4 regions of the Streptomyces kryoterrae genome follow, and region 3 is predicted to be linked to each of the others. Evidence: riboswitches for the same ligand, from Rfam matches in the RefSeq annotation. Region 3 holds a riboswitch; each other region holds the start of a gene.
The links. A riboswitch is a leader RNA that binds a small molecule or an ion and turns the genes downstream of it on or off. The one in region 3 is predicted to bind cyclic di-AMP.

Region 1 (7,050 bases), 3.4 Mb from region 3:
CCTGACCGTCGACCAGGCCGTGGAAGGTCACCAGTTCGGTGTCGACGCTGTAGCCGTCGTGGAAGCGCAGCGGCACCCGGACACGGGAGCGCTGGGTGGCGGCGGGCAAGTCGGTCAGGTCGGGCATGCGGGTCTCCCGGGTGGTTCTGTCCTCGAAACCTCGATCTGCTTCAGTTTTGAAGCAGATCCTCACTCGAAGGGTGACCCTACCTCATGCTTCAAAGTTAAAGCAACGGATTCGTGGACCTGCGCAGCCACGGCAGGCCCTCGGGCGCCGACTCCGACCCGTCCCCCTGGAGCGCCCGCTCGATCCGCGTACCGATCTCCTCCAACTGGCCCACCTGCTCCGGGGTCAGATGGTCGAAGAGGGCCGCGCGGACCGTGGCGACATGCCCCGGGGCGGTGCGCTCCAGTACCGCCATCCCCTCCTCGGTCAGCGCGGCGAAGGTGCTCCGCTTGTCCCACCGGCAGGCCTCGCGCCGTACGTGACCGTCTTTCTCCAGCCGCGCCACGGCGTACGTCAGCCGACTGCGCGTGATCTTCAGCTTCTCGGCGAGATCGGTCATCCGCAGCCGTCGCTCGGGCGTCTCGGAGAGGTAGGCCAGGATCGTGTAATAGAGGTGCGGCATCCCGGCGTCCTGCTGGAGCTGCCGGTCGAGCGCGTCCTCCAGGAGCAGCGAGGCCGCGACGTACGCGCGCCACGCGCGCTGCTCCTCGGGGGTGAGCCAGCGGGTCGTCATGCGACCAGTGTAGGTTTGTTTAAAACTTGAACCAAGTCCGCCCGGTCAAGCTCGCCTCCGAAGACACCGGAAGTCCCGGAAGCGCTGGAAGAGAGTGCCCCCATGCCCCTCCCTCACGTCCTGTTGTCCGCCGCCGTCTCCCTCGACGGCTACCTGGACGACACCGGCCCCGAGCGGCTGCTCCTCTCCGGTCCCGCCGACTTCGACCGGGTCGACGAGGTACGGGCGTCCAGTGACGCGATCCTCATCGGTGCCGGCACCATCCGCGCCGACAACCCGCGGCTGCTGGTCAACTCTCCCGAGCGGCGGGCCGCGCGGCTGGCGGCCGGAAAGCCCGAGTACCCGCTCAAGGTGACGGTGAGCGGATCGGGCGAGCTGGACCCGGCCGCCAACTTCTGGCACACCGGCGGCGAGAAGCTCGTGTACACGACGGACAAGGGCGCCGAGCAGGCCCGGCGGGCGGACCTCGGTGCCGGCGTGGACATCGTCTCCCTGGGCCCGGGCGCCCTCGACTGGCGGGCCCTGCTCGAACACCTGCACGACGTACGGGGCGTAAGGCGCCTCATGGTCGAGGGCGGCGGCACCGTCCATACCCAGCTCCTCCGGCAGGGCCTCGCCGACGAACTCCAGCTCGTCCTCGCGCCCCTCTTCGTCGGCGACCCCGACGCCCCCCGCCTCTTCGGCCCCGGCGCCTACCAGGGCGGCCGGCTCCGGCTCACGGAGACCCGACGTATCGAGGACGTCGTCCTCATGACCTACGAGCCCACCGCCCCCGGCGCAGGCCCGCTCGCCTCCGCCGCCGACCGGCGCTGGCTGGCACTGGCGTGCGAACTGGCGGAGCGGTGTCCGGCGTCGAGCACGGCGTTCAGTGTCGGGGCGGTGGTGGTGGCCGCCGACGGTACGGAACTGGCGCGCGGCTACTCACGGGAGGGCGGCGACCCCGTCGTGCACGCGGAGGAGGCGGCGCTCGCCAAGCTCGACCCGGCCGACCCCCGGCTCCAGACGGCCACCGTCTACAGCAGCCTCGAACCCTGCGCCCGGCGCGCGTCCCGCCCGGCACCGTGCGCCCGGCTGATCCTCGACGCGGGCGTCCGCCGGGTGGTGACCGCCTGGCGTGAGCCGGACACCTTCGTGGTGGCGGCGGACGGGAACGGGCTGCTCGCGCAGGAGGGCGTCGAGGTCGTCGTACTCCCCGAGTGCGAGGAGCGCGCCAAGGCTCCCAACGCCCACCTCGCGGGCTGACGATCAAACGTGGTGATCGGCGTCCCGCGGATGGCGTATAGTTGCATTCAACGGCGCGGGGTGGAGCAGCTCGGTAGCTCGCTGGGCTCATAACCCAGAGGTCGCAGGTTCAAATCCTGTCCCCGCTACTAAAGGCCCAGGGCCGGAAACCAGGAAACTGGTTTCCGGCCCTGAGTCGTTTCCTCGGGGCGTTTCCCCGAGTCGTTTCTTAGCCCGGTCGGTCCACCTGGCTCGCCCGCCGCACCCGCCCCCGGAAACCTGGTCGGGACGGACAGGCCGTGGTGAGCCGGCGGGAGACGAGACGCGTGGGACGGTCGGGGCACTTCCTGGACCCGGCAGCGGGCGAGCCGGAAGAAAAGGCCATCTCCCGGGTGCGGACCCTCGTCCGTGTCCTGCCCGCACTCCTGATCCTCACCGGGATCGTCTACGACTACGCGACCCCGCGTCACCTCACCGCCATCCCCTTCTTCACGGCCGCTCCGCTCATCGCCGCCCCGCTCTCCTCCCTGCGCACCACGGTGGTCACCGGCGCCGCGGCACTCTTCGCCGAGTACGTCGTCCACCTCCGCTTCGGGTTCAGCGCGGACGCCGACTCGATCACCGAGACGGTCACCGTGGCCACGGTCGCCGTCCTGGCCGCCGTCATCAACCGGATGGTGCGCCGGGGCGACCGGCGCCTCGCCTCGGCCCGCGAGATCGCCGAGGCCGTGCAGCGCGCCGTACTGCCCGAACCGGAGGCACGCATCGGCGGGTTCGAGATCGCGGCCCGGTACGAGGCCGCCCACGAGGGCGCCTTCATCGGCGGCGACCTGTATGCCGTGCAGGACACCACGTACGGCGTACGGGTCGTCCTCGGGGACGTGCGGGGCAAGGGGATGGGGGCGGTGGCGGCGGTCGCCGTCGTCATCGGGGCGTTCCGGGAGGCCGCCGAACAGGAAGCGACCCTGGAGGCCGTCGCCCAGCGGCTGGAACGGGCCCTCGCCCGCGAGGGCGCCCGGCGCGACGGGCTGGAGGCCGCCGAGGGTTTCACCACCGCCGTCCTCGCCGAACTCCCGCACGGCGACGGGATCGTACGCATCCTCAACCGCGGCCACCCCCCGCCCCTGCTCCTCGCCGCCGACGGCACCCTGCGCATCCTCGACCCGTCCGCGCCCGCGCTGCCGCTCGGCATGGGCGACCTCGGCACCTGGCCCGACCGCACCGAGGAGACCCCCTTCCCCGGCGGCGCGACGCTGCTCCTGCACACCGACGGGCTCTCCGAGGCCCGCGACGAGCACGGCACCTTCTTCGACCCGGCCGACCGCCTCACGGGCCGCGTCTTCCGCGCCCCGGCCACCCTGCTCGCCACCCTCGCGGACGAGGTGCGCCGGCACTCGGGTGGCGGGACGACGGACGACATGGCGCTGCTCGCCGTACGACGGCCGTGAGGCCGGTTCTCATCGGTTGTCACCGAAGGTGAGCGAACGCTCTCTCTCCGCCTCTCTCCGCGCAAGATCTGACACACAGTCAATACTCAGGAGTCACTTGCGTCATGGTCAACTCGCCCGATTTTCACCGGTGGTGACCCAGAAAGTCCTCAGGAAAAGGATTAATGATCAACGGGAACAGCTTGGAATCAGGTGGCCAGGTCTATTAACGTTCGATAACGCAGCGCGGTAGTCCCAGCCGACACAAGAGTCGGCTCCGTGCGCACGTGCCTAATCCCGCAAGGGAACCGGGGAACCACCACCTTGGGGTGAATCGCTCGTCCGCCTCCGTGGCAACACGGCAGGTATACGCGCGTAGGAGACCTTCCTGCTCCGAACCCGTCAGCTAACCCGGTAGGCGAGAAGGAAGGAAAGGAGCACGCCCACGTGGCGTCAAACCCGGCTGCCCCAGAGGCCCCGTTCGTGCCGAGTCAGCGCAGCAGCGAGACCGAGGCGGGCAAGATCCCGACCTTCGGCCTCGGCGGTCGGCGCACCGACGAGGGCCCCTGGGAGGAGTGGAATCCCACCGCGGACTCCACCCGACCCGTTCGCGGCCGGCACCGCGTCGGCAAGCAGCGCGGCGGAGGACTCGCCCGCAGCTCCACCGTTCTCGGCGTCGGCGTCATAGCCGCTGTCGGCGGGGCCGGCATGGCCACCGCGCAGACCGGCAAGCCGCCGGTCTCCATCTCCATCCCCGACCTGCCCTCGGTCGGCTCGCCCTTCACGCACGACGACTCGGACGACGAGCCCAAGGGCTCCGCCACCGCGCTCAGCAGCGTCGGCGTCACCTCCGAGGAGACCCAGCAGGGCACCAGCGACGCCGGCGAGGCCCTGCGCGCCCGCATCATCCTCCAGGCCGAGCAGCAGAAGGACCAGGCCGAGGCCAAGGTCCAGCAGGCCGCCCAGGACACCGCCGCGAAGAAGGCCGCCGCCGAGGCCGCCAAGGTGAAGCGGGAGGCCGCCGCGAAGGTCGCCGCCGAGAAGAAGAAGGTGGCCGAAGCGGCCAGGGCGAAGCTGGAGGCCGCGCGTCTCGTCGAGCTCGCCAAGCAGTACACGCTGCCGACCTCGTCGTACACGATCACCTCGACGTTCGGCCAGGCCGGCTCGCTGTGGTCCTCCGGCTACCACACCGGTCTCGACTTCGCCTCGCCCACCGGCACGCCGATCAAGGCCATCCACAGCGGCACCATCACCGAGGCGGGCTGGAGCGGCTCCTACGGCTACCGCACCATCCTCACCCTCGACGACGGCACCGAGCTGTGGTTCGCCCACCAGTCGTCGATCAACGTCAGCGTCGGCCAGAAGGTCGCCACGGGTGACGTCATCGGCCGCGTCGGCGCCACCGGCAACGTCACCGGGGCCCACCTCCACCTGGAGGTGCACACCAGCAGCTCGGACAGTGCCGGGATCGACCCGATGGCGTGGCTGCGGAGCATGGGCCTGAACCCGTAGGAGACACCCTTCCGGTACCGGCGGTCCTGACCTCGGGGCTGCCGGTCCGGCTTTTACACGAACTTCGTGAACCCGCCGGAATCAGGTCCTCCGTGGCGCGCGTTGACGATGAGCATGACTGCACTCCGCAAGCTCGGATCATCGGACCTAGAGGTCTTCCCGCTCGCCCTCGGCGGCAACGTCTTCGGCTGGACCGCCGACGAGACGCAATCCTTCGAGGTGCTCGACGCGTACGCCGCGGCCGGCGGCAACTTCCTCGACACCGCCGACTCCTACTCGGCCTGGATCGACGGCAACAAGGGCGGCGAGTCCGAGACCATCATCGGCAACTGGCTGAAGGCGCGTGGCAACCGCGAGGACATCGTCGTCGCCACGAAGGTCAGCCAGCACCCCGACTACCCCGGCCTGTCGGGCGCCAACATCAAGGCCGCCGCCGACGCCTCCCTGAGCCGCCTCGGCACCGACCACATCGACCTCTACTTCACGCACTTCGACCAGCCCGAGGTGCCCGTCGAGGAGATCATCGGCGCCCTCGACGAACTGGTGACCGCGGGCAAGGTGCGGTACATCGCCGCCTCCAACATCTCGCCCGAGCGGCTCCAGGACTCCCTGGACTTCTCCGACCGCGAGGGCCTGGCCAAGTACGTGGCCATCCAGCCCCACTACAACCTGGTCTCCCGCGACACCTACGAGGGCCCGCGACGCGACATCGCCTCCCGTACGGGCCTCGCCGCCGTCCCGTACTACGCGCTGGCCTCCGGCTTCCTCACGGGCAAGTACCGCGCCGGTACGGCCGTCGAGAGCCCGCGTGCGGGAGGCGCCGTCCGGCACCTGGAGTCGGAGCGCGGCCGGAAGGTCCTGGCCGCGCTGGACGCCGTCGCGGCGGCACGGGGAGCGGAGGTCGCCACGGTCGCCCTGGCCTGGCTCGCCGCCCGGCCGACGGTGGCCGCCCCGATCGCGTCCGCCCGCACGGTGGACCAGCTCCCGCCGCTGCTCGCGGTCGCGGAACTGGAACTGACGGACGCGGAGATCGCGAGCCTCACGGCGGCCTCGGCGTGAGCGGCGCCTGAGGGCCGCAGGCTAGGAGCGGTACGGGTTGTAGGCCGGGTACGGGTCGTGGACGGGCCGGTTGTGGCTGGGGCTCGGAATGTGGCCGAGGCCGGGGCTGATGTTCTGGCTGTACGAGGGGTACGGCGTCGTCGGTCCGTACCCGTACCCGTACCCGTACCCCTGCCGGCCGTACGGCGGCCAGGTGACCGGCGGGACGGGAGCCGGCGCCGGTGCGATCGCGTGGGCCGCGTGGTCCAGGGCCGGGCGGGCCACCTCCCTGCGCTGCCACAGCTCGCCCAGCAGCTCCTGCTCCCGGACGACGAAGTCGGCGCCCGCCCGGCCGAGGCGCCCCCGGTGGCGCAGGAACGCGAGTGAGGTGGCGTACGCCTCGTACTGCGCCACCTGGCGCGCCGCCGGTCTGCCCAGGTGGCGGTGGGCGTACTCGCGGGCCAGACGGCGGGCGCGCATCGAGCCGAGGGCGTACGGCTCGGCCGGGGACAGCCAGCCGGCCATCGCGTACGCCGGCAGCTCGGCGCGCACGGTACGCAGTTCGCGCTGCCGGGTCCAGATGACCAGCCAGGTCAGCAGCCCGAACGCGGGGACCATGAACGCGGCGTACACCGCGAAGAACCCGTAGTCCCCGAAGGTCGACGAGCCGTTCCAGAAGGCGTGCATGCTCATCGCGAGCAGCAGCCCGGACAGCGGGAGCAGGACCTGGCGGACGTGCTGGCGCTCGCCCGACAGCGCGGAGATCCCGAAACCGATGCCGGTGAGGACCGTGAACAGGGGGTGTGCGAACGGCGACATGACGATCCGCACGAAGAAGGTCGCCGCGGTGACCGAGGCGATACCGCTTTCCCCGGTGAGCTGGTCGGTGCCGAAGGCGGTGCCGAGATAGAGGATGTTCTCCGTGAAGGCGAACCCGGTGGCGGTGACCCCGGCGATGACGACGCCGTCGACGATCCCGGTGAAGTCGCGTCGCCGGAAGAGATAGATGAGCAGTACGGCGGCCGCCTTGGCGGACTCCTCGACGACCGGCGCTATGACCGTGGCCCCGAGGGTGTCCGCGCCGGACGGGTCGGCGGTGGCCGTCGCTATCC
Region 2 (7,050 bases), 7.4 Mb from region 3:
CCGTGCTGCTGGCCGCGGGCACGCCGGGCAAGCGCAGCGCGCTGCCGGGGGCTCGGGTGCTGATCCACCAGCCCTCGCTGTCCGAGCCGATCCATGGACAGGCCAGCGATCTCGCGATTCAGGCCCGGGAGTTGGGCCGGGTCCGTAACCTGCTGGAGGAACTGCTCGTACGGCACACCGGACAGAGCCCGGAACAGGTCGCCGCGGACATCGAGCGGGACAAGATTTTCGATGCCCAAGCCGCCCTGGAATACGGCCTGGTGGACCGGATCGTGCCCAGCCGCAAGTCCTCGCCCCCCGCCCCCGGCACGAGGTGAGCCGCCGATGCTTCCGCCCGAACTGCCTCCGCTGCCCGCACTGACGCGCGCGGAGGGCGAGTTGATCGACCGTTACCTCGAAGTGGCCGATCTGCTCGGCCGCATCAACCCGGCCTACCACGGCGACACGTACCGCGGCCTGCGGGCCGCGCAGGCGCTGGTCGTTAAGGCGGTGGCGTTGCGGGACGCGCTGGAGTTGATGCATCAGCGGGGCGAGGCCGAGGTGCACGCCCCTACGCTGGCGCGTGCGCTGCGTGTCCTCGACGGGGAGCGCCGCACGGCGCGTGTCACCGTTCCGCGTGAGCCCGCCAGTTGACCCACCCGGTCGACGGAGCCGCGCCGGGCGAGCCGAAGCGTCTCGGCGCCCGACCGTCCGGAACGGGGCGGGAAGTGACTGCACAGCATCCCCCGTTTGGAGTAGTCGCGGCTCCCTCGATCAACCCGTTCGGCTTGCGCGACGGGCGTAGTTCGTAACCGAAACGAGACCGCTCAAGCGCTGGTCCGAGGGTGCGCGCCCCCTTCGAAAGTCGTCCGGGGGTACGGGTGTCCACCCGAATGGGCCAGCGGTGAGTAACGCCACAAAGCCCCGATTCCATTGGGATTTTCCTACTTCCATGAGCCAAGATCCCTTCCTGACGACAAGCCCCCGCCACAAGAGGCGGGGCGATCCGGGCGGACGCCGAGTCCTGCCGCCGCCCGGATGACCGGTCGACAGATGTGCACCGGCAGGAGTGGAGGACCCAGGCACGACGGGTCGCCGGAACGGTCACGCCATGACCGGGCCGAGCAGCCCTTGGGGTGAAGCCGCGTCAGCGGCCGGGCAACTTCGCCAGCCCGAATCCGACAGGTCATCCTTCACAGGCGGCTGACGAAGGGTTACGCATGTCTGCGCTCAATCGTGTCCCGTCGCTGATGACCCGTGCCGGTACGGCCTCGGCTCTCACCCTCGCCGCCGTCGGCGGCACCCTGGTGATCCCCGGCATCGCAACCGAAGCCGCGGCGATCGCACCGTCGACGAAGGCACTTCAGATCGCGGCCTCCAAGAAGGGCTCGCCGTACAAGTACGGCGCCGCGGGACCGAAGAGGTTCGACTGCTCCGGTCTCACGCAGTATTCGTTCAAGAAGGCGGGCAAGTCCCTGCCTCGTACGGCGGCGGCTCAGTACAACAAGACCAAGCACATAGCCGCCAAGAGCCGTCGGGGCGGAGACCTGGTCTTCTTCCACTCGGGCTCGAACGTCTACCACGTGGGCATCTACGCCGGAAAGGGAAAGATCTGGCACTCCCCGAAGACCGGGGAAGTCGTGAAGCTCCAGAAGATCTGGACGAAGAGCGTCTGGTACGGCCGGGTCAGCTGACCTCCCCGGGGCGGGACGGCGGCCGTAGCCAAGCCGCCGTCCCGGCCCGGGACCCGTCTCACAGCGGCAGAAGCGACAGCAGTGGCTCCAGCAGGAGCAGCGCGCAAGGGTCTGTCCGGCGGATCAGGCGTCGAGACGGTCACCGGCACCACGATGACGGGCCAAGGGCCTGTCCGGCGGATCATGCCGCAGACACGGGGTGTCACACGCCGGTCTGCCGCGTCGTCGTCGGTTGCCGACGCTCCGCGTCGACGCCCGTCAGCCGCCTTGCAGCCCGGCGCCAGGAGCGCCACCGCCGGAAACCCCATCGGGGCCAGCGCCACGATGATCAGCGCGAGCACGAGCAACAGCGTCCGGGTCAGCGCGGGACCGTCCGCCGGCACGAACTGCGGCAGCAGACTCAGGAACGTGATGGGCGCCTCCGGATTGAGCGCGCTGGTGACGAAGCCCTGCCGCCACGAACGCATGGCGGTCCGCGCCTGGTCGGCCACCGCCGCCCCGGGCTCTCGGAGCGACCACAGCGTCCGCGCCCCGAGGCACAACACGTAAGCCCGGCCAAGGAGTTGCAGCGCGGAAGAGCGCGGGCACCGCCGTGAGTACGGCGGCCACACCGGCGACGGCCAGCGCGGTGCGCGGAAGCAGCCCGCCGGTGATCCCCAAGGCGTACGCGACCCCGGCCTGCCGGGAGAGGACCGGTCCTGCTTCCTGACCGGGGAGACTGGGCCGGCGGCGGCTCGCCGAACTGAACCGGGCCAGGAGCGTCTGGGAGCGGCACTCCGATGGGCGGAACTGAGAGTGCCCGCTTTCCGTGAGCGGATCGATCTCGGACTCTCTTGGCCGAACGACTTCAAGGAGTCGGCCTGGCCCAGTAACGCCCGTCTGGGCCTACTCCGGGCGGCGGCGACCACCGGCGGGTGCTGAGATCCCCGGAGGGAGACGGCTGAGCCCGGGCGCTGGTCGAAGGCCCGGCCGGCGCCGGGCGGCGAAAGGGTTGGTGTGCGGTGCCGACGGAACCGGGTAACGTCTTTGTCATGTTCTTCCAGGCGCCGATCTACGAGTGAGAGCGTGATGGGCCCCTGCTGACGTCCTTCGATGTCGCCGCCCGTCCCCCACCGATGAATCCGTAGATCTCTTCACATCAAAACCGGGAGAACCCGTGACCGTGAGCAAGAACATCAACAACCCCGTGGGCATGGGCGGTGGCAAGCGCAAGAAGCTGTCCCGCGCCGAACGGCAGAACAACGGTCCGCACCGCAACCTCGACCGCCAGGGTGCGGCCGACCAGAAGGCGGAGCTGGTGCGCAAGATGCGCGAGAAGACAGGCGCAGCCGAGGGCGCCGGGCAGACGGGCGACGACACCGCACAGAGCTGACGTACCGCCGCCGCAGGGCGGCACCGCACGAGGCAGGGCCCGGACCGCGACGCGCGGTCCGGGCCCTGCTGCCGTACCGGCTGCCGCCGGTCGCGCTCAGCTCTGGGCCGACCCACCCGCCTCTCGGCAGACCACCCGGGGTAGCCGCAGTTTCGGCGGCCCCGTCGCCGCCACCACCCCGAACCGCATGGACCTCGACGCCACCGCGACACCCCCCGCACCGACCGGGCCTTCCGCGACTTCCTCGCCGCACTCGGGCATCTGTCCAACGGCGACCGCTCAACCGCCTGCCGCACCCGGGAACGCGTCGGCAGCAGCACGACCAGCACCGACACGGCGTCGGGTACGTGGTGCCGCGAGCGGTCAGACCAGATCAGCCTTTTTTGGCCGGAGGCTCCCGGCAACCCCCTCACTCACACTTCGCCGGCAACGCTCAGGGTTCGATGACACGGGGCCACGGGGCCACGGGGCACGGGCACGGGTCAGCACATCCGCAGCTTGTCCCGCCTGCCGAGAAGCTCGAACTCACCAGCCCTGCTGCGGGGCGCGTTCGGCCGCGCGCACGGCAGCGGCAGCCTGGCACAGGGGCGAACCGTTACGGCTCCTGCTGGCCGAGCGCCGTCACCGGGGGCCTGGCCGGGACCGTCCACGGGAGTTCGATCGACACCGTCTTGCCGCCCTCGCGGGTGGGGTGGACGCGCAGTCTGCCGCCCGACTCCGCGGTCAGCCAGCGGATGATGACCATCCCTCGGCCGTTGTCCTGCTGCACGGCGGCGGGCAGGCGTTTGGGAAAGCGCGGGTGACTGTCGGTCACTCCGATGCGCAGGTGTTCGTCACGGTCGAGGGCGACGTCCACCGTGAAGGTGGGTGACAACCCGAAGGTGTGCTGTACGGCGTTGGTGGCGAGTTCCGAGACGATCAGACGGATGCTGTCGGCGGCTTCGGTGTCACCCGACAAGCCCCATTCCGCCAGCACGTTGGTCACATACGCGCGGGCGGCGGAGACCGAGGCGGGATCGCTCGGCAGAGTGACGGATGCTTCCAGGTGGTCTGCCATGGCGACGTCGTCCCTTTCCCACAGGACCGCGGCCCGACACGGAGCGGCTGGTTCGAGTACGGTCCCGGACTGGTGCTTCGCGCCAGACTGCCATTCCCGCGCCGGTCACGGGGTGCGATCCACCAAGATATGCATATATCTGTCGCTCGAAGCGGTGAACTCTGCGACCCCAGAGCGTATTTCGGCGGCTCATTAGGAGTAAGGAGTGGCCCATGCAGTACGGTCCCGCGGTGCGCCGCCGAAAACTGGGTGCCGAACTGCGCGCGTTGCGCGCCAGCGCCGGTCTCACGAGCGGTGAGGCGGCCCGTCTGGTGGGCTGGCACCAGTCGAAGGTGAGCCGGATCGAGACAGGCGCGAGCGGGGTGAAACCGGCGGACGTCCGGTTACTCCTGGACGCCTACGAGGTCCCGGACGGCGAGTCGCGCGAGCTGCTGCTCGTGCTGGCGGGCGGCGAGGACGGCGGTCAGCACGGCTGGTGGCACGCCTACCGTGGCGTACTGCCGCCCACCTACCGGGATTTCATCAGCCTGGAGTCGCAGGCCAGCACGATGCGCACGCTGGAGACCTCGGTGGTACCGGGGCTGCTGCAGACCCCGGAGTACGCCCGCGCGATGACCCGGGCCGCCGTGGACAGCCTGGAGGAGACACGGCTCGACGCCCTGGTCGAGGTGCGGCTGGCCCGGCAGGACGTGCTGCGTTCGGATCCGCCGCTGGCGCTGAGCGCGGTCCTCGACGAGGCGGTGCTGCGCCGTGAAGTGGGCGGACCAGAGGTGATGACGCGTCAGCTGGGGCGCCTCATGGAAGCGGCCCTGCTGCCCCAAGTGCAACTCCAGATCCTGCCGTTCGCCGCAGGGGCGTACATCGGCATCACCGGCCCTTTCGTTATCTTCTCCTTTCCGAGCACTTCTGACTTGGATGTGGTTGTTCTCGACCAGATGATGAGTAGCCTCTACCTCGAACGGAAAGAAGACCTCCAGGCCTACAGCGAGGCCTTCAACACCCTTCAGATCCACGCCCTTTCGCCCGGGGATTCGTTGGATTTCATCGCCGGTCTGAATCACGGCGTGTAAGGAGGCACCAATGTCCGCACTGCCTCGGAACGTACCGTCCGTCGTCGAACCGCCCGGTGTGCAATGGCTGCGCAGCAGCTACAGCACCGGCGCGAACAACTGTGTGGAGACGGCCCGTCCGGACACCGGAGTCCGGGCCGGACTGCTCGTACGCGACTCCAAGAACGCGGCGGGGCCCTCCCTGCTCTTCTCCCCCGAGAGCTGGGAGGGGTTCCTCACCGCGCTCCGGTGATCGCCCTACGACGCACGGCCGCGGTCCGCCGACTCATGGTCGCGTGTCACTGATCACCCGCACCACGGATCTACGGTCGGTTCTCGCCGATCACCCGTACCGCCCGCGCGATCTGTTCCTCGGTCAGGTCCGCGCGGGCGGTCAGCCGCAGCCGGGACACTCCGTCGGGCACGGACGGCGGGCGGAAGCAGCCCACGCCCACTCCCGCGGCCCGGCAGCCGGCCGCCCACCGCACGGCCCCCTCCGGTGACGGCGCGCGCACGGAGACGACGGCCGCGTCCGGCCGTACCGCCGAAAGCCCCTGAGCCGTCAGCCGGGTGTGCAGATCACGTGCCACCGCACGCGCCCGTGCGGCCCGTTCGGGCTCGCGGCGCAGCAGGGTGAGGGCCGCGAGGGCCGCGCCCGCCGCCGCGGGGGCGAGGCCGGTGTCGAAGATGAACGTGCGGGCCGCGTTGACGAGGTGCTCGATCACCGGGGCGGGTCCCAGCACCGCACCCCCCTGGCTGCCGAGCGACTTGGACAGCGTGACGGTCACGACGACGTCCGGCGCGCCCGCCAGCCCGGCCTCGTACGCCGACCCCTGCCCGCCCTCGCCCAGAACCCCCAGCCCGTGCGCGTCGTCGACCACCATCCCGGCATCGAACTCCCGGCAGACAGCGGCGAGTTCACCCAGCGGTGCCGCGTCCCCGTCGACCGAGAAGACCGCGTCGGACACAGCCACGGCGGGCCCGGTGTGCGTGCCGAGGGCCTTGCGGACGGCGTCCGGGTCTGCGTGCCCGACGACCTGGGTCGTGCCCCGGGCCAGGCGGCAGCCGTCGATCAGCGAGGCGTGGTTGCCCGCGTCCGAGACGACGAGGGAACCGTGCGGTGCGAGCGCGGTGACCGCGGCGAGGTTGGCCGCGTAGCCGGAGGAGAAGACGAGAGCCGCCTCGAACCCGCAGAAGCCGGCCAGTTCGCGTTCGAGTTCCGCGTGCAGTTCGGTACTGCCGGTGACGAGCCGCGAGCCGGTGGCCCCGCCACCCCAGCGCCGGGCGGCCCGGGCCGCGCCCTCGGTGACCTCGGGGTGGCGGGCCAGGCCCAGATAGTCGTTGCTGGCGAGGTCGAGGAGCGGGGAGTCGGCGGGGCGCGGGCGCAGGGTCCGTACGAGTCCGGCGCGCCGGCGCGCCTCGGCCTGCTCGTCGATCCAGCCGAACGCCATGAGTCCTCCGGGGCAGCGACACGTTTGTAGGCAGTGGACAGACCCTAGGGCCTGTCCGGCGGACCGTGCCGCAGACGCGGGGTCTGATGAGGCACCGGCGCTTCCCTGCGGCCTGCTCCGCCGGACAGACCCTAGCCGGACCCCCCGACACCCAGGATGTGGCAATACCCACACGTCGAAGCGCCTCTGTTGTACGAACCCTCCTTTCCCTCAGCCCGTCGGATACGTCAGGATCGGCTTCCATGGACCTGCTGACGACGCTGGTGGACAAGGGGCTGCGGCGCGAGCTGCCGACCCGCGAAGAGGCGCTGGCCGTGCTGGCCACCTCCGACGACGATCTCCTCGATGTGGTGGCCGCCGCCGGGAAGGTGCGCCGGCACTGGTTCGGGCGGCGGGTGAAGCTCAACTATCTGGTCAATCTGAAGTCGGGCCTGTGCCCCGAGGACTG
Region 3 (7,050 bases):
CGGGCACCAGCACCTGCCCTGGGTGGCGCTGGACACCGACGCGACCGAGGAGCACGGCGAGGTGTACGCGTGCGCGCTCGGCTGGTCCGGCTCCTGGCGGATCGCCGTCGCCCAGCTGCCCGACGCGCGCGTGCAGATCACCGGCGGCGCCGGATACGACGACTCGGGCCTGTTGCGCCTGGCGGTGGGCGGGTCCTTCACCACGCCCGTCTTCGCGGGGCTGTGGACCGATACCGGGCACGGTGGGGCGAGCCGGGCGTGGCACGCGTACCAGCGCGCGTTCGTCGTCCCGGACGCGGACCGGGACCGGCCCGTGCTCTACAACTCCTGGGAGGCCACGGAGTTCGACATCTCCGAGGAGCAGCAGGGGACGCTGGCCCGGCGCGCCGCGGCGATCGGCGTCGAACTGTTCGTCGTGGACGACGGCTGGTTCGGGGCCCGCACCAGCGACCGGGCCGGCCTCGGTGACTGGACGCCGAACCCGGACCGTTTCCCGGCGGGCCTGGGGCCGCTCGCCGAGTACGTGCACGCCCTGGGGATGCAGTTCGGCATCTGGGTGGAGCCCGAGATGGTCAACCCGGACAGTGACCTGTACCGCGCGCACCCCGACTGGGTGCAGTTCCAGCCGGGACGAAAGCGGACGGAGTTCCGCAATCAGCTCGTTCTGAACCTCGCGCGCGAGGATGTCCGCGAGTACCTCTGGGAGCAGCTCGACGGGATGCTCTCCAGCGCCCCGATCGACTATGTGAAGTGGGACTTCAACCGCTGCTTCACCGACGCCGGCTGGCCCGGCGAGGACTACCCGCAGCGCCTGTGGGTCGACCACGTGCACGGGCTGTACGCCCTGCTGGACCGGCTGCGGGCCGCGCACCCGAACGTCGCCTTCGAGTCCTGCTCGGGCGGCGGCGGCCGGATCGACCTCGGTGTCCTCGCCCGTACGGACCAGGTGTGGACGTCCGACAACACCGACCCGCTGGACCGCCTCGCCATCCAGGAGGGCTTCAGCCAGATCCATCCGGCGCGGGTCATGGCCGCCTGGGTCACGGACAGCCCGAACACCCAGCTCAACGGCCGGGTCAGCTCGTTGCGGTTCCGGTTCGTGAGCGCGATGGCCGGGGTGCTCGGTGTCGGCGGCGACCTCACGGACTGGACGGAGGAGGAGCTGACCGAGGCCGGCGAGTGGGTGGGGATCTACAAGGAGATCCGGCCCGTCGTGCAGCGCGGCGACCTCTACCGGCTGCGGCGGCCGACCGGCGGGCTGAGCGCGGTGCAGTACGTGCTCGGGGGCGAGACCGTCGTCCTCGCCTGGCTCCAGGCGCAGCATCACGGAGAGCCGGTGCCGGCGCTGCGGTTGCGCGGACTCGACCCGTCGGCGACGTATGAATGCCGCGAAACGGGAGAAGTTCATCGGGGTGCCGTGCTCCTGCATCGCGGTCTGCGGACCGGATTGAAGGGCGACCTCGATGCGGCAGTTTTCCGGCTGCGTCGCATCTGACGCTTCTGTCCGTTATGGCGCCTTCATTCCAACTCGCCGGGAAATGGGGGTTGCTGTGAATCGGGCGCGTGAGCAGCGTCATATCCGTGACCCTGAGTCGCCGTCATGTTCACGTAATTTCGGCGTGTTTCAAGGGAGTTCCAGGGGCTGAAGGATCCGGAATTCACGGACAGTGACCGGGAATTCTGGGGAGGATCACAGGAAATCCGTACACAGGGAACGTGAGGCTTGTTCCGGTGCGTCCTGGTCGCTTACGTTCGCCACCAATCCGGACGGACGCCCAATCCTGCCGCCGCCCGGAGCCCGCATCGAACATCCGGGAACGGCAGGAGCGGGGGACCCACAGGTAGAACGCCTGTTCCGGTCTCTGGAACAGGCTTGGGGTTAAGTCACGTTCAGGCGTGGCCGGACATCTCCAGTCCGCACCCGACAGCTCACCCCGCAGGCGACGGAGAAGGAATTCGCCATGCCCGCGAAGGGTAAGCACCGCCGTCCGAAGACCCAGCGATTCACCCGTTCGATAGCCGTCGCCGGAACCGGCGGAGCGGCTCTCGCCCTGCCGCTCCTGGGAGCCACCGGCGCCCACGCGGCCACGGCTGAGTCCGCGACCCAGTCGTTGTCGTCGCTTTCGGAATCCGCCAAATCCGTAACGGCGAATTCCGTTTCCGCGAAGACGGTAAAGGCCGAAAAGGCCGCCGCTTCCGCAGGCAAGAAGGCGAGCGTCAGGACCTACGCGGTCCAGGCCGGCGACTATCTCTCGAAGATCGCCCAGGAGCAGAGCGTCAGCGGTGGCTGGCAGAAGCTCTACTCGGACAACCGCACCGCCATCGGCGCCGACCCGAGCCTGATCCACCCCGGTCTGAAGCTGACGATCGGCAAGAAGGCCGCGTCCGTCTCTTCGCCTTCCTCGTCCTCCTCGTCCTCCTCTTCCTCGTCGAAGTCCGCGCGGACGGAGGCGGCCAAGCCGGCCGCCGCGAGCGCGACGACCGAGACCTCGACGACGACCGAGGCAGCCGACACAAGCAGCTCCAGCAGCGCCAGTGGTTTCACCCTCCCCGTGTCCGGTGCCACCATCGGCACCGGTTACCGCGTGGCGGGCAGCATGTGGTCCAGCGGTTACCACACGGGCGTCGACTTCGTCGTCCCGACCGGCACCTCCCTCAAGGCCGTCGGCGCCGGCACCGTCGTCTCCGCCGGCTGGGGCGGCGCGTACGGCAACCAGGTCGTCATCCAGCTCGCCGACGGCTACTACGCCCAGTACGCGCACCTCTCCCAGCTCTCCGTCTCGGCAGGCCAGAGCGTGACGGAGGGTCAGCAGATCGGCCTCTCCGGTGCCACCGGCAACGTGACCGGACCGCACCTGCACTTCGAGATCCGGACCACCCCGGACTACGGCTCCGACGTGGACCCGGTCGCGTACCTCCGCTCGAAGGGTGTCGCCGTCGGCTGACGGGCGCACGACGAGGTGGTCCGCGAGTCACGTTCTCCCGTTATTCCGGGTTGACCAACACTTGACGAGTGGCTTATCTCACCGCGAGTCAACCCCTTCCTACGGTCGCGTAGCTCACATCGGAAGGTGAATCATGGGCCGATGTGGCAGACGATTCGAAGAATGACAGCAGAGCAGTGATCGGGTCGTACGTGGCGGTGGGGGACAGCTTCACCGAGGGCGTCGGCGACCCCGGCCCGGACGGGTCGTTCGTCGGCTGGGCCGACCGGTTCGCGGTACTGCTCGCGGACCGGCGCCCCGAGGGCGACTTCGACTACACGAACCTCGCGGTACGCGGGAAGCTGCTCGACCACATCGTGGCCGAGCAGCTTCCGCTCGCCAGGGAGCAGGCGCCGGACCTGGTCTCCTTCTGCGCGGGCGGCAACGACATCATCCGGCCCGGCAGCGACCCGGACGAGGTCGCCGAGCGCTTCGAGCGAGCGGTGATCGGCCTCACCTCGGCGGTCGGCACGGTCATGGTGACGACCGGCTTCGACACTCGCAACGTCCCGGTGCTGAAGCACATGCGCGGCAAGATCGCCACGTACAACGGGCATCTCCGGGCCATCGCCGACCGGTACGGCTGTCCCGTGCTCGACCTGTGGTCCCTGAAGACCATCCAGGACCGCAGGGCCTGGGACGGCGACCGGCTGCATCTGTCGCCCGAGGGGCACACGCGCGTGGCGCTGCGCGCGGGACAGGTCCTCGGCCTGGAGATCCCGGCCGACCCGGACCAGCCCTGGCCCCTGTTGCCCCCGCGAGGCACCTTCGAGATCCGCCGCGACAACGTGCACTGGGCCCGCGAGTACCTGGTCCCGTGGATCGGCCGACGCCTGCGCGGCGAGTCCTCGGGCGACCATGTGACGGCGAAGGGGAGCCTGTCGCCGATCGACATCAAGAGCCGGATCGACTGGGTCGCGTGAGTCGAGCACGGGGTCCGATCACTTTTCAGCGCCGGGCGGGCACTTTCAGCCCGTCCGGCGCTTGAGGGCGAGGCCGTCCAGGACGAAGCGGGGGCCTGGGGGCGGCAGCCCCCGGTAGACGGCCACGACACTCAGCCACCCGATGTCAACGCCGCCCGCTCCAACCCCAGTTCCCCAGCCAGCGCAGCGTCCACCCACTGCTCGGCCCGCGCCCGCGACACCCCGTCGTACGCCGTCATCTGGACGGCCAGCCCGTCCAGCAGCGCCGTGAGCCGCAGCGCCGTGCCCGCGGGGTCGGGGCACTCGAACTCGCCCGCGGCGACTCCCTCCGCGATGACCTCGGTGATCGCGGCCTTCCAGCGCCGGTCCAGGTCTCCGGCGACCTCCCGCAGCGCGGGGTCGCGCAGGGACACCGCCCACCCCTCGATCCACAGCCGCCAGCCCTTGGCCTGGCCGGTCGGCGCGTACCAGCGCACGGCGGACCGCAGTCGGCGCAGCGCCGGGGAACGGCGCCCGAGGAGCTTGCCCAGGTGGGTGAGGTCGGCCTCGGCCGCATATCTGAACGCGGCGGCGACCAGCTTCTCCTTGGTCGAGAAGTGGTACAGCACCAGTGCGTTGCTCACCCCGAGGACGGCGGCCACGTCGGCGATCCTGACCGCCGCCACGCCCCGCGCCTCGATCTGCTCGATGGCGGCCCGCAACAACTCCTCGCGCCGCTCGGCCACGCTCAACCGCACCCTTGCCACGCGGCCACACTAATCCGTCACCGGACACGATGGCGGGGCAGCCCTGTCAATCCCTGCGAATCCCCGTCAATACGGCCGGTTCGCGGTGACGGCCCCCGTTAGCCGGTCACCGTCACCGGTACCACCCGAACCGCTCTGCGATCACCGGCAGCCGGTCCTCGACGATCGCGTGCGCCGCCGCCCGCGGAGTCGTCCCGTCGGCCTCCGCGCGCGCGAGCACCTGGTCGATCAGGGCCCGCATCGAGCGCCGGGTGTACGCGAACGCCTCCTCCGCGTCCGCGCCGATGTCCCCGAACAGCGTCCACCACCACCAGGCGTTCGTCCCGGAGTTGACGACCACGTCCGGCAGTACGACGACGCCGCGCGCGGCGAGCAGCTCCTCGGCCTCCGGCAGTACGGGCATGTTGGCGGCCTCGACGATCCAACGCGCGGTGATCCCCGCCTGGTTCCCGCTGTCGACGGCGTACGAGACCGCCGCCGGCACCAGCACCTCCGCCGCCACGGACAGCCAGGCCTCGCCCGGCAGTTCGCGGTCGTCGGGGCGCAGCACCGCACGGTCCACGGTGCCGTACGTGTCCCGGGCCGCGAGCAGCGCCTCGATGTCGAGGCCCGCCGGGTTGGCGATCGTGCCCTTGATGTCGGCGACGGCCACCACCGAGAGCCCCGCGCGCGTGAGGAAGCGTGCCGTGGCCCCGCCCATCGTGCCGAGCCCCTGGACGGCGGCCCGGGTCCCGGCGTACGGCACCGCGGCCCGGTCGAGCGCCGCGAGCACGGACTCCGCGACCCCGCAGCCGCCGACCAGCTCGTCGAGCCCGATGCCGTCCACCTCGACCGCGAACGCGTCCGCGAGCCGCGCGCGGGCCACCGTCTCGTCGTCCAGCAGCGGATAGACGGCCTGGATCGACGACACGAGCCCCGCCTCGGAAGCCGCGCGGTCCACGACGTCCTGGCTGAGGCCCAGATCCTCGCCCGTGGTCCAGACGCTCTCGACGTACGGCCGCATCGCGCGCAGATATCGCACCAGCAGGCCGTACGCCGCCGGGTCCTGGGGGTCGCAGTCGATCCCGCCCTTGGCGCCGCCCAGTGGGATGTAGCGGCCCTCGGGGTTGTAGTGCAGGGCTTCCTTCATGGTCATGCCCCGGGCCAGTCCGGCGACCTCGTCCAGGGTGCAGCCCTCGCGCATCCGCAGCCCGCCGCTGGACACACCCCGCACCAGCCTGTCCACGACGAGGAAGCCCTGGCGGCCGGTGAGGTGATCGGTCCAGGTGAGGGAGAGCAGGGGAGCGCCCTGGAGGGTTGTCATGCGGGGAATATACTGACTCGTCGTTCAGTTGTGTGCTGCCGTGGGTCATCGGCCCCACACCCTCCGCCTGCCGTTCGGAACTTTGGTCTTTCCTTGGAATGACCCGGTCGACACACGCATGACGCCGGACTGTCGGAGGGGGCGACCATAATGGAATGTCTGACCGACTCCACCTGGAGGTACCGTGACCGGATTCCCCTCTCCGAACTCAGGGCTGCGCGCGCTGCGGCCCGCGGCCTTCGGTGCGGACCCGAGTGGGGAGCGCCTGGCGCGGATCCGCAGATCGCCGCACTTCGCGGACGGTGTCTTCCAGAATCCGCCGGGCACCCCTCGGCCCGACGGCGCCATGCTCGAGTTCGCCAAGTCCTCCCTGCGCAAGGAGGACCGGGTCCGCCGCGCCCCGGCCGGGACCGTGCCGGTGCACGCCACGACACTCGCGGACCTCGCCAAGCCCCCGGTCAGCGGTCTCCGGCTGACCTGGATGGGCCACTCCAGCGTGCTGACCGAGATCGACGGACAGCGGGTGCTCTTCGACCCCGTCTGGGGTGAGCGCTGTTCGCCGTTCGCCTTCGCCGGACCCAAGCGGCTGCATCCGGTGCCTCTGCCGCTGGCCGCGCTCGGCCCGGTCGACGTCGTCGTCATCTCGCACGACCACTACGACCACCTGGACATGCCCACGATCAAGGCGCTGGCCGGCACGGACACGCTGTTCGCCGTGCCGCTCGGTGTCGGCGCCCATCTGGAGCGCTGGGGCGTCTCGGCCGACCGGCTGCGCGAGCTGGACTGGCACGAGGCGACGAAGGTCGGCGGCCTGACCCTGACCGCCACCCCGGCCCGTCACTTCTGTGGCCGCGGTCTGCGCAACACCCAGCACACCCTGTGGGCCTCCTGGGTCGTCGCCGGTGCGGAGCACCGCGTCTACCACAGCGGCGACACGGGGTACTTCGAGGGCTTCCGGGACATCGGCGCAGACCATGGCCCGTTCGACGCCACGATGATCCAGATCGGGGCCTACAGCGAGTTCTGGCCCGACATCCACATGACCCCGGAGGAGGGCATGCGTGCCCATCTCGACCTCCAGGGCGGGGCGGCCG
Region 4 (7,050 bases), 1.1 Mb from region 3:
ATGTTTACGGGATGTTGCGAAGTCCTCACACGATCCGGCCGGTCCCCGGCGCCCGGAAATCGAAGCCGGTGCGCACCGGTCGCACGCTCGGTGTGCAGCGCCGTGATCGCCCGCGCCCGCTCGCTGTCACCGCGCGCCACGGCGTCCACGATCGCCCCGTGTTCCGCCCATGACTCGACAGGGCTGGCCGGCGCCTCCACCGCGTACATCCAGGCGATCTTGTGCCGGAGCTGGGTGAGCGTCGAGGTCAGGGCGTGACTCCCGGAGGCCTGGGCGAGCGTCTCGTGGAACCAGCCCCCGAGGGAGCGCAGATCCTCGCTGTTCCCCCTCCTGGCCCGCTCCTGACCGAGCCTCACCAGGCCCCGCAGCACCTTGAGGTGGGCCTCGGTGCGCCGCTGGGCGGCCCGGGAGGCCCCCAGCGGCTCCAGGAGCATGCGCATCTCCAGCAGGTCGGAGGCCTCCTGCTCGGTGGGTTCCGCGACGCACGCGCCCGCGTGCCGTCGGGTCACCACGAAGCCCTCGGCCTCCAGGGTGCGCAGGGCCTCGCGGACGGGGACGCGTGAGACGCCGTACCGGCGCGCGAGCAGTTCCTCGGTGAGCCGGCTGCCGCGCTCGTAGACACCGGCGACGATGTCGTCCCGGATCGCCGTGCATACCGAGTGCGCCGGAATACGCATGTCCGACCTCCGCTTTAATCCCCGTGAAACGTCGACGATTGACGTGTGTTCAGTGACTCTATTGCAGAGAACCGGAATTTCCGACGGCAGGCCGGAATCCGTGGATATTTTTTGGACACACCGCCCTCCGAAACGCCGAAAGCCCCGGCTCGGGGAGCCGGGGCCACGACAAGTGGTGCGCAGGGTCGTCAGACGTTCACGCCGTGCGAGCGGAGGTAGGCGACGGGGTTGATGTCCGAGCCGTACTCCGGGGTCGTGCGCGCCTCGAAGTGGAGGTGCGCACCGGTGACGTTGCCGGTGGCCCCGGAGAGGCCTATCTGCTGGCCCGGGGTGACCGTCTGACCGACGGAGACATTGATGGACGACAGATGGCCGTACTGAGTGTATGTACCATCAATCATCTTGATCACAATGTTGTTGCCGTAGGACCCACCCCAGCCGGCCTCGACGACGGTGCCGGAGCCCACCGCTTGGACGGTGGTGCCGGACGCGGCATGGAAGTCGACGCCGGTGTGGCTGCCGGAGGACCAGAGGGCGCCGCCCGTCTTGTAACCCGTGGAGATGTACGAGCCGGCGATCGGGGCGACATAGCTGGTGAGGCGCTTGCGCTCGGCCGCACGGGCGGCACGGGCCTTCGCCTCGCGCGCCTCCTTGACCCGCTCCTCCGCCTCCTTCTGCGCGGCGGCCACGGCCCGCTCCTCGGCGGCGGCCTTCTCGGCGGCCTGCTCCTGGGCGGCGGCCTGCGCGTCGATCTGGACGGCGAGCGACTCGCCGATGGAGATCACCGGGGTGAGACCGGTCTGCTCGACGGCGGACTCCGCGGCGAGCGCCGGAGCGGCCAGGGAGCCGACGACGCCGGCGGTCGCGAGGGCCGCGACGCCGGCCGCGCGGACGGTCGTACGGGTGACAAGACTGGGGCGGCTGGGACGACGGTGCTTCCCGGTGGCGCGGGTGAACGCCATGTGGTGGTGGGTCCTTTCCTTCCTTCTCGCCTACCGGGTTAGCTGACGGGTTCGGAGCAGGAAGGTCTCCTACGGACACCCTCGCTGCACGCGCGGGCATCCGATTCACCCCAGGGACTGCACATGGTGGGTCCCCGGCTCCCCTGGCTCGCGCCGTACGGGGACTCGGCGATGACTGTCCGGTGCCGCGGGTGCGGCGCGGTGCATGACGGACAGCCGGACAGACGCTAAGCGGGACGTCTTTCAATCAACAAACCGATCACGGGATTTGTAGCGCATGCCACAGTGCAGACAGTCCACCTCTCCCTCAATACGGACAACTTGCGCATCAACATGGACAAAGGAGCCCCGGTGACGCTTTCGTCACCGGGGCCCCTTTCGTTACGCCGATGCCGCTACTCGGCGGGGACGACGGTCACTTCACCGATGCCGAGGGCCCGGACGGGCTCCTCGATCGTCGCCGCGTCACCGACGAGGACTGTCACCAGACGGTCCACCGGGAAGGCGTTCACGGCTGCCGCGGTGGCCTCCACGGTGCCGGTCGCGGCGAGCTGCCGGTACAGCGTCGCCTGGTAGTCGTCGGGCAGGTGCTGCTCGACCTGGTCGGCCAGCGTGCTCGCCACGGCCGCCGCGGTCTCGTACTTGAGCGGGGCGACGCCGACCAGGTTCTGCACCGCGACATCGCGTTCGGCGTCGGTGAGCCCCTCGGCCGCGAGGGTGCGCAGCACCTTCCAGAGGTCCTCCAGAGCAGGACCGGTGTTCGGGGTGTCGAAGGAGCCGCTGATGGCGAGCAGCGCGGCACCCGTGCCGTCCGGGGCCGAGCGCAGGACCTGGCCGAACGCCCGTACACCGTAGGTGTAGCCCTTCTCCTCGCGCAGGACACGGTCCAGACGGGAGGTGAGGGTGCCTCCGAGGCAGTACGTGCCGAGGACCTGGGCGGCCCAGACACGGTCGTGCCGGTCGGCGCCGATGCGGCCGATGAGCAGTTGGGTCTGCACGGCACCGGGGCGGTCCACGATGACGACCCGGCCGGTGTCGTCGGCGGTCACCGGCGGCACGGGCCGCGGCTCGGCCGACGAGCCCGTCCAGGCCCCCAGGGTGTCACCGAGCAGCGCGTCCAGGTCGATGCCGGTGAGGTCGCCGACGACCACGGCGGTGGCCGTGGCGGGCCGGACGTGCCTCTCGTAGAAGGCGCGTACGGCAGCCGCGTCGATCTTCGCGACCGTCTCCTCGGTGCCCTGGCGCGGACGGGACATCCGCGAGTCCGCCGGGAACAGCTCCTTGTACAGCTGCTTGGCGGAACGACGGGCCGGGTTGGCCGTCTCGTGCGGGATCTCGTCGAGCCGGTTGCGCACCAGCCGCTCGATCTCGCTGTCCGAGAACGCGGGCGCCCTGAGGGCGTCGGCCAGCAGACCGAGCGCCTTGGGGAGCCGCGACACGGGGACTTCGAGACTGAGGCGCACGCACGGGTGGTCGGCGTGTGCGTCGAGGGTGGCGCCGCAGCGCTCCAGCTCGGCGGCGAACTCCTCGGCGGAGTGCTTGTCGGTGCCTTCGGAGAAGGCCCGGGCCATGATCGTGGCCACTCCGTCGAGACCGGCCGGCTCGGCCTCCAGGGGGGCGTCGACGAGTACCTCGACGGCGACGACCTGCTGGCCCGGGCGGTGGCAGCGCAGGACGGTCAGTCCGTTGCCGAGCGTGCCGCGCCCGGGTGCCGGGAACGCCCAGGGCCTGGCCTCGCCCGCCTGGGGCTGGGGGTGGAACTCCATCGTGGCGAGCTCGGTCACTTGGCCGCCTCCTCGTCGGTGTCGGTGGCGGTGTCGGTGGCGGTGTCGGCGGTCAGGGGTTCGTAGACGAGCACCGCGCGGTTGTCGGGGCGCAGCCGGTCCTTGGCGGCCTGCTGGACCTCCTCGGCCGTCACGTCGAGCACGCGCTGCACGGCGGTCAGGGCGAGCTGCGGGTCGCCGAACAGCACCGCGAAACGGCACAGTTCGTCGGCGCGGCCCGAGACCGTACCGAGCCGGTCCAGCCACTCGCGCTCCAACTGGGCCTGGGCGCGCTCCATTTCCTCGGCCGTGGGGCCCTCCGCGGCGAACCGGGCGAGCTCCTCGTCGACGGCGGCCTCGATGACCGGCACCTCGACGTCCGCCGAGGTCTTCACGTCCAGCCACCCCAGGGAGGGCGCTCCGGCCAGCCGCAGCAGGCCGAACCCGGCCGCGACCGCCGTACGGTCCCGCCGTACGAGCCGGTTGTAGAGGCGGGAGGACTCGCCGCCGCCGAGGACGGTGAGCGCCAGGTCGGCCGCGTCGCACGCACGCGTGCCGTCCTCCGGGAGCCGGTAGGCGGCCATCAACGCGCGCGCGGGGACCTCCTCGACGACGACCTCGCGCAGTTCCTCACCGATGACGTCGGGGAGGGCGCCGGAGCGCGGCGCGGGCTTGCCGTCGTGCCCGGCGACGGATCCGAAGTACTTCTCGACCCAGGCCAGCGTCTGGGCGGGGTCGATGTCCCCGACGACCGACAGGACGGCGTTGTTGGGCGCGTAGTACGTGCGGAAGAACGCGCGGGCGTCCTCGAGCGTCGCCGCGTCGAGGTCGGCCATCGAGCCGATCGGCGTGTGGTGGTAGGGGTGGCCCTCCGGGTAGGCGAGGGCGGTCAGCTTCTCGAACGCCGTCCCGTAGGGGACGTTGTCGTAGCGCTGTCGGCGCTCGTTCTTGACGACGTCCCGCTGGTTCTCCATGGACTCGTCGTCGAGGGCCGCGAGCAGCGAGCCCATGCGGTCGGCCTCCAGCCAGAGGGCGAGCTCCAGTTGGTGGGTGGGCATGGTCTCGAAGTAGTTGGTGCGCTCGAAACTGGTGGTGCCGTTGAGCGAGCCGCCCGCGCCCTGGACCAGTTCGAAGTGGCCGTTGCCCTTCACCTGGCCCGAACCCTGGAACATCAGGTGCTCGAAGAGGTGAGCCAGGCCGGTACGGCCCTTGACCTCGTGGCGCGACCCGACGTCGTACCAGAGGCACACCGCTGCGACCGGGGTCAGGTGGTCCTCGGAGAGCACCACGCGCAGCCCGTTGGCGAGGCGGTGCTCGGTCGCTGTCAGGCCGCCGGAGCCTGCCTCGGCTGTGGCCGTGTGACCCATGGGCATGTACGTCCCTTCGATCGCGGATGCGGTTGTTGCAACCGCTGTTTTCCTGCCGGTCCTGCCACTGTATGCAAGCGTGTGGAGTGCTGGCGAAGTTCCCGGCGGACGTACGCCGACAGCGAGATTCCTCGGGTGCCAGGCGGTACGTTTCAGCAACAGCGGCCGTCGCCCAACACCGCCGCAGGCACGGGCCTTGGTCCGCGTTGTCAGTGCGACAGTCCACAATGGTCCGCGTCAGATCCCGTTCATGTCTCAGCAAGAGTGAGCCGCAGGGGCGCGTCGGTGTCGAGAGGGCGAGCGCGCGGAGGCCCGCAGGGCTGAGCACGATCGGGCTCTCGACACCGACACAAGCCCCCCGTAGGCGAACGACCAGGAATCAGAAGGAGCCGGCAGCGATGGCCCGCCGCACCACGAAGACCCCGCCGCCCGATGACTTCGAGGAGCGGATCCTCGACATCGACGTCGTCGACGAGATGCAGGGCTCCTTCCTCGAGTACGCGTACTCGGTCATCTACTCCCGAGCCCTGCCCGATGCCCGCGACGGCCTCAAACCCGTACACCGTCGCATCGTCTACCAGATGAACGAGATGGGCCTGCGCCCCGACCGCGGCTATGTGAAGTGCGCCCGTGTCGTCGGCGAGGTCATGGGTAAGCTGCACCCGCACGGCGACGCGTCGATCTACGACGCCCTGGTGCGTCTCGCCCAGCCGTTCTCCATGCGCGTGCCGCTGGTCGACGGCCACGGCAACTTCGGTTCGCTGGGCAACGACGACCCGCCGGCCGCCATGCGGTACACCGAGGCCCGCATGGCCGACGCGACGTCCCTGATGACGGAGTCGATCGAAGAGGACACCGTCGACTTCGCCCCCAACTACGACGGCCAGGAGCAGGAACCGGTGGCGCTGCCCGCCGCCTTCCCGAACCTGCTGGTGAACGGCGCGTCGGGCATTGCCGTGGGTATGGCCACGAACATGCCGCCGCACAACCTCGGCGAGGTCATCTCGGCGGCCCGTCACCTCATCCGCTACCCGGCCGCCGACCTCGACACCCTGATGCGGCACGTCCCGGGCCCCGACCTGCCCACCGGTGGCCGGATCGTCGGCCTCGCCGGGATCAGGGACGCGTACGAGACGGGCCGCGGCACGTTCAAGATCCGCGCCACGGTGTCGGTGGAGAACGTGACGGCACGCCGTATGGGCCTGGTCGTCACCGAACTGCCCTTCACCGTCGGCCCGGAGAAGGTGATCGCCAAGATCAAGGACCTGGTCGGCTCGAAGAAGCTCCAGGGCATCGCCGACGTCAAGGACCTCACCGACCGCAGCCACGGCCTGCGCCTGGTCATCGAGGTCAAGAACGGCTTCGTGCCGGAAGCCGTCCTGGAACAGCTCTACAAGCTGACGCCGATGGAGGAGTCCTTCGGCATCAACAACGTGGCGCTGGTGGACGGCCAGCCCCTCACCCTGGGGCTCAAGGAGCTTCTGGAGGTCTATCTCGACCACCGCTTCGAGGTCGTACGGCGTCGCTCGGAGTTCCGCCGCGGCAAGCGCCGTGACCGGCTGCACCTGGTCGAGGGCCTGCTCACCGCACTGGTGGACATCGACGAGGTCATCCGGCTGATCCGCTCCAGCGACAACTCCGCGCAGGCGAAGGAACGCCTGATGGAGCGGTTCTCCCTCTCGGAGATCCAGACCCAGTACATCCTGGACACCCCGCTGCGCCGGCTGACCCGGTTCGACCGCATCGAGCTGGAGTCCGAGAAGGAGCGGCTGGCCGCCGAGATCGCGGAGCTGACCCGGATCCTGGAGTCGGACGCGGAGCTCCGCAAGCTGGTCTCGAACGAACTGGCCGCGGTGGCCAAGAAGTTCGGCACCGAGCGGCGCACGGTTCTGCTGGAGTCGGCCGGTGCCGCCCCCGCGGCCGGCGTCCCGCTCCAGGTGGCCGACGACCCGTGCCGGGTCCTGCTCTCCTCGACGGACCTGCTGGCGCGCACGGCGAACGGCGAGCCGTTCCCGGCGGACGAGGACGGCAGGCGCGCGAAGCACGACCTGATCGTCTCCGCGGTCCCGGCGACGGCACGGGGCGAGGTGGGCGCGGTGACGTCGGCCGGCCGACTGCTGCGTATCAACGTCATCGATCTCCCCCGCCTCCCGGACACGATGGCGGCGCCCAACCTCTCGGGCGGTGCCCCGCTGTCGGAGTTCCTCTCCCTGGAGGACGGCGAGACGGTGGTCTGCCTGACGACGCTCGACGAGTCGTCACCGGGCCTCGCGATCGGCAC

Region 1: it holds a riboswitch for cyclic di-AMP, as region 3 does, so the genes downstream of both, ACW4TU_RS20990 (M23 family metallopeptidase) here and ACW4TU_RS05840 (M23 family metallopeptidase) in region 3, are expected to answer to the same signal.
Region 2: it holds a riboswitch for cyclic di-AMP, as region 3 does, so the genes downstream of both, ACW4TU_RS39155 (C40 family peptidase) here and ACW4TU_RS05840 (M23 family metallopeptidase) in region 3, are expected to answer to the same signal.
Region 4: it holds a riboswitch for cyclic di-AMP, as region 3 does, so the genes downstream of both, ACW4TU_RS10615 (M23 family metallopeptidase) here and ACW4TU_RS05840 (M23 family metallopeptidase) in region 3, are expected to answer to the same signal.

The regions. Positions count from the first base shown of each region.
Region 1 covers NZ_CM133358.1:4,856,652-4,863,701, reverse strand. The annotation lists gene ACW4TU_RS21015 (GTP cyclohydrolase II) at 1-118, opposite strand, end outside; gene ACW4TU_RS21010 (MarR family winged helix-turn-helix transcriptional regulator) at 225-740, opposite strand; gene ACW4TU_RS21005 (dihydrofolate reductase family protein) at 843-1,982, shown strand; tRNA gene ACW4TU_RS21000 (tRNA-Met) at 2,037-2,110, shown strand; gene ACW4TU_RS20995 (PP2C family protein-serine/threonine phosphatase) at 2,288-3,409, shown strand; cyclic di-AMP (ydaO/yuaA leader) riboswitch at 3,667-3,824, shown strand; gene ACW4TU_RS20990 (M23 family metallopeptidase) at 3,836-4,900, shown strand; gene ACW4TU_RS20985 (aldo/keto reductase) at 5,015-5,959, shown strand; gene ACW4TU_RS20980 (PrsW family intramembrane metalloprotease) at 5,981-7,050, opposite strand, start outside.
Region 2 covers NZ_CM133358.1:8,790,627-8,797,676, reverse strand. The annotation lists gene ACW4TU_RS39165 (ATP-dependent Clp protease proteolytic subunit) at 1-317, shown strand, start outside; gene ACW4TU_RS39160 (hypothetical protein) at 325-633, shown strand; cyclic di-AMP (ydaO/yuaA leader) riboswitch at 1,017-1,196, shown strand; gene ACW4TU_RS39155 (C40 family peptidase) at 1,200-1,673, shown strand; gene ACW4TU_RS39150 (DUF6243 family protein) at 2,830-3,045, shown strand; gene ACW4TU_RS39145 (ATP-binding protein) at 3,641-4,102, opposite strand; gene ACW4TU_RS39140 (helix-turn-helix domain-containing protein) at 4,315-5,172, shown strand; gene ACW4TU_RS39135 (DUF397 domain-containing protein) at 5,183-5,404, shown strand; gene ACW4TU_RS39130 (8-amino-7-oxononanoate synthase) at 5,475-6,602, opposite strand; gene bioB (biotin synthase BioB) at 6,845-7,050, shown strand, end outside.
Region 3 covers NZ_CM133358.1:1,422,400-1,429,449, reverse strand. The annotation lists gene ACW4TU_RS05845 (alpha-galactosidase) at 1-1,495, shown strand, start outside; cyclic di-AMP (ydaO/yuaA leader) riboswitch at 1,779-1,958, shown strand; gene ACW4TU_RS05840 (M23 family metallopeptidase) at 1,962-2,945, shown strand; gene ACW4TU_RS05835 (SGNH/GDSL hydrolase family protein) at 3,122-3,907, shown strand; gene ACW4TU_RS05830 (TetR/AcrR family transcriptional regulator) at 4,039-4,653, opposite strand; gene ACW4TU_RS05825 (Glu/Leu/Phe/Val dehydrogenase dimerization domain-containing protein) at 4,766-5,956, opposite strand; gene ACW4TU_RS05820 (MBL fold metallo-hydrolase) at 6,141-7,050, shown strand, end outside.
Region 4 covers NZ_CM133358.1:2,536,438-2,543,487, forward strand. The annotation lists gene ACW4TU_RS10610 (GntR family transcriptional regulator) at 1-677, opposite strand, end outside; gene ACW4TU_RS10615 (M23 family metallopeptidase) at 866-1,639, opposite strand; cyclic di-AMP (ydaO/yuaA leader) riboswitch at 1,653-1,820, opposite strand; gene ACW4TU_RS10620 (M16 family metallopeptidase) at 2,035-3,423, opposite strand; gene ACW4TU_RS10625 (M16 family metallopeptidase) at 3,420-4,769, opposite strand; gene ACW4TU_RS10630 (DNA gyrase/topoisomerase IV subunit A) at 5,168-7,050, shown strand, end outside.